One region of the Staphylococcus chromogenes genome, then DNA from elsewhere that is predicted to be linked to it. Evidence: riboswitches for the same ligand, from Rfam matches in the RefSeq annotation. Region 1 holds a riboswitch; the other holds the start of a gene.
The links. A riboswitch is a leader RNA that binds a small molecule or an ion and turns the genes downstream of it on or off. The one in region 1 is predicted to bind thiamine pyrophosphate.
Positions count from the first base shown of each region.

Region 2: another riboswitch for thiamine pyrophosphate. It lies ahead of PYW36_RS08110 (ECF transporter S component); the one in region 1 lies ahead of thiO (glycine oxidase ThiO).

Region 1 is NZ_CP118953.1:2,227,557-2,229,765, forward strand. Features, by position in the region: gene PYW36_RS10895 (hypothetical protein) at 1-410, shown strand, start outside; gene PYW36_RS10900 (hypothetical protein) at 523-1,125, shown strand; TPP riboswitch at 1,147-1,249, shown strand; gene thiO (glycine oxidase ThiO) at 1,355-2,209, shown strand, end outside.
Region 2 is NZ_CP118953.1:1,655,219-1,657,427, reverse strand. Features, by position in the region: gene PYW36_RS08115 (ABC transporter ATP-binding protein) at 1-682, opposite strand, end outside; gene PYW36_RS08110 (ECF transporter S component) at 695-1,276, opposite strand; TPP riboswitch at 1,391-1,491, opposite strand; gene graF (glycopeptide resistance-associated protein GraF) at 1,685-1,816, opposite strand; gene auxA (lipoteichoic acid stability factor AuxA) at 2,142-2,209, shown strand, end outside.

The DNA of each region.
Region 1 (2,209 bases):
AAACGTATTTAGCTGAAACATTAAACGAGGTAGAAAAAGGCGTGAACCGTTTATCACATCAACTCCATGGTCGTGATGTGAATTTCTTTATGTTTGAATCTACTCTCGAAAGTGAAGATGTCGATGAACAAACTGCTAAGGATATTGCTTTTCGTCGCCGTTTCTTAACAGAACATGGATTTGAAAAACAAACACAAATCGACTACGTACAACCTTCCCTCGACCGTAATGGGAAACCTGTACCGCTAGACCTTTACAATAAGGCAAATATTCCTTTGACAAAGGATATTTACGGCACAAGCGTTAAGTCTTGCTATATTTTAAAATATGTCTTTGCCAATCGTATTCCACGTCGAGTGATTTATCCGTTATTGATTAAAATGAATTTAAGTAAAGATATGAATGCATAAGTCCTTGAAATCCCTTCTTAAAGCCGTTACAATAATGTAGAGGTAAGGCTGACGGGTCACTGAACTCAGACTACCGTGGGTCTAAATAGACTGACAGAAAGGATTCATTCATATGCTAACAAAAGAGTTTGCACTTAAATCAGAGCTTAGCGAAAAACAAGTGCGTAAAATTGTACAGCACCTAGAAGAACGTGGCTACCAGTTGAAAAAAACCGAATATAGAGGCCGTGAAGCGACCGACTTTCAAGAAGAGGATATCGAATTATTCCAAGAAATTGCTGAACGTGTCGGCCGTACGAACAGTTATGAACTCGCATTCGAAGAGCTCGAAAAAGAAAAAGACTTTTTACAAGTCATCGTAAAAGAAAATCCTGATAACTTACCATCAGATCAACAATTTCCACAAGTGATGCAAGAGTTAAAAGCTGAAATCAACAAAATGCGCGAAGAACGTCAATTATTAGGACAAATGATTTCACAAGTTCATCAACAACAAGAAGAATTAAAAACATTACATAATCAACTCAATAATCAACTCGAAACAAATACAAAATCATTAAACGCAATGACAGAACATCAAAAACTTCAAGCTGAACAGTTAACAAAAACACAAGAAAGCATTGAAACACAAACAAAAGAACAAAAAGAATTGGCGACTACAATTAAAAACAGTCACCAACAAAAAGGATTTTGGGCACGCCTATTCGGAGGCTAAGCCTTTATCATAAAATTAAATACGATGTGCTAGGGGTGCTCTAATTGAGCTGAGAAAGATGTCATCTTAACTCTTTGAACCTGAAGTGGTTAGTACCAACGAAGGGAAGCTATTTTAACTTATGAATTGAATGTATACACTTTACTGAACTTATAGAAAATAGGCCTACATTCTTTCTCACCATGAATCTAGGGCGCGACCTCTTGCACATTGTGTAGGAGGTTTTTTTATGGAACAAATTGTGATTATTGGTGGAGGTGTAATAGGACTCTCTATTGCACGTCATCTTGCCGACGCTCACTGCGAGGTTTCTATTATTGATCGTTCGACACCGAGAATGAATGCATCTTATGCAGCAGGAGGAATGTTAGGGGCACAAAATGAATTTTTCGAAGAGAGTCCACTTTATCGTTTGGCGATGAAAAGTCGTGCATTAATGCCAAATACTGCCTATCGTTTACATCAAGAGACAGGCATTGATATCGAATTTCAATCCTATGGGCTCATTAAACTTGCGACAGAGACGCGTCATGTTAACGCTCTACGCGCTCAGTATACATTTTTAAAACAAGATGATCACCGTCTCCATTGGTACAACAACCATGCACTTCAACAACATTTTCCTCAACTTAATCCTGAGACGACGGCGGCATTCAAAATACATGATGATGGCCAAGTGAATGCGCATTTATACACAAAAGCGCTCACACAAGCAGTAGCCTTACAAAAAAATACAACTCTTCATTTAAATACAGAAGTCTTAGACATCACTCAACACGTGGAAGGGGGTTATACATTAAACACTTCTGCATGTCACATTCATGCGAACATCTTAGTGGTTGCGGCCGGCGCATGGAGTGGTCAATTACTCCAATCTTTAAATGTGGACCTTCCTACTCGTCCAGTAAAAGGCGACGTCAAACTTATACAAGCCTCCCGCCCGATTCTGAATACAACCTTATTTAATATGAATGGGTGTTATATCGTTCCTAAAAAAACGAATCGCTATTTAATAGGTGCAACTTCAGAAGTAGACAATTGGTCCACTCAAAACCATCCCGATAATTTAAAATGGTTAGATGCT
Region 2 (2,209 bases), 570 kb from region 1:
CATATTCACTTAAGATGTCTTCGTAGTGCTCTAAAATATCATTTGGCGCGCCTTCTTGAATGATTTGCCCATGTTGATTCATTAAAATGACACGATCGACGTAATCCCAAATGTGTTCTACTTTATGTTCGACAATCAATACGGTTTGATCTTTCCAAAGTGTACGTAAGAGTTGCCAAAGATTTTCTGTTGCTTCAGTATCGAGCATTGCTGTAGGTTCATCTAAAAAGAGCGTGTCAGTTTGTTGAAGCAATGTTCCAGCAATCGCGAGTTTTTGTTTCATGCCTCCACTGAGTTGATGAATAGCTTGCTTTGGATTAATATCAAGACCAACTGCTTCTAGTGCTGCTTGGATTTTCGCATCCATTTCTTTTCGTGGTATTTGTAAGTTTTCAAGAATAAATGCTAATTCTTCATTTACTTGTGGCATACAAAACTGTGCATCAGGATCTTGGAAAATAACGCCCGCATTTTGTGAAATGGTTAATGAATCGTATTTCATAGGTAAATCAATTAAGTGGGGAACAATTCCACTTAAAACATTTAATAGTGTACTTTTACCAGAACCAGAAGGGCCTAGTAAAAGTACTTTTTCTTTATCTTTAATTTCGATATCGAGTCCATCAAAAATTTTATGTGGCGCACTCGGGTATTTTAATCGTAAATTTGTTGCTTTTAACACCTGGCATACTCCTTATAACGTGTCATAATCCTCTTTTGATGCAGGACGAAATAATTTCGTAACTCCGGTTTTGTCTAGTGCTTTTACAAGAAAATAAGGGAACACACCTGCAAGTATCGCACCACTAATTAAACGGAAAACAATGAGTAAAATTAAATTCCATGTCGCTACTTCATTCAAATAACCATAATACCAATCTACTGGAAAGCTAATGAGCGCAGCTGCCATACCTGCAAGTAGACTTACCATAAATGTACGAGATTTGTATTTGAAAATCGCAAACACAATTTCACAAGCTAAACCTTGAAGAATGGCATATATAATAGTAGGAATATCAAATCGACCCATGACAATGGTTTCTCCAGCACCCGCTGCAAACTCAGCAATTAAAGCAATCCCCATTTTCGGAATGATTAAATAAGCGACAACGGCTGCAGCAAACCACATGCCGTACATCAGTTGATCAATATGCAATCCGATAGGTTGAACCGTATAATATGCAATCCACCAAATGTTATAAATGACTGCAAAAATGACCGCAATAAGTACAGTAACCAAAATATCAGATAAAGTTAACCCTTGCTTCTTACGCATAAATATCCTCCTCAATAAAAAACACAGCACCTGAACTAGGTACTGTGTGAAAGTGTATTTGAAACTACAAATCATTATTGAGAACGGAAGAAGACATACGTCATCTGTTGAATTTGAGTTGTCATCACACTTTCCTACGCTAGTATCATCTAGTTCAGGTTCAAAGGGTTTGAGGTGAATACCTCATCTCAGTTTTCACACCCCTAGTGCGTTTCTATTTAATTAATAACGTTAATATACACCTGACTTGTGCGAATGTCAATGTTATGAAACGGGTAATATTCATTGAAAAAAAGTCCAGTTTTAAATTTTTAACATGTGATTCAAACAATATATAATCACTATAATGCAAATCAAAAAAGAGACGGGCTTATTCGCTCGTCTCTTAATATTGAGATACTTTAATAATTAGTCAAAAGTACTTTGAATATCGTCTTTCGTTTTTTCAACGCCATCTTTTGTGTCGTCTTTTTTATCTTTTAATTCTTGTTCTTTGTCTTTAGCATTTTCTGCTGCTTTTTTAATATCTTCTTTAGACATGATACATCGCTCCTTTAATGTATTCTTCTAAAAACATTCCCGTATTTAAAAATAATAAACATGAGAAGAAAGGGTACAAACATATGTAACTTTTGGTATAATACAGGAATGTAAAATTCGTACTAAAAAAGTATGTTTTAAATTGCTACAAAAAGATAATATATTTAAATACATTGAAAGTGGTATGTTCATAATTGATTTATAAAAAATACGTGATTTTGCTAAAATCTCGCGCAATAAATGTTTCTCCATCTAAAGAATGAGATTTCTTTTTTATAAAGACATGAACTGCGTCTTCGTATATAATAATTGTGAGGTGAAGCGGATGTCTTTGTTTAATAAATACACCGAGGTGATTTATAGTTATATCATCGGTGCAGTTTCTATTTTACT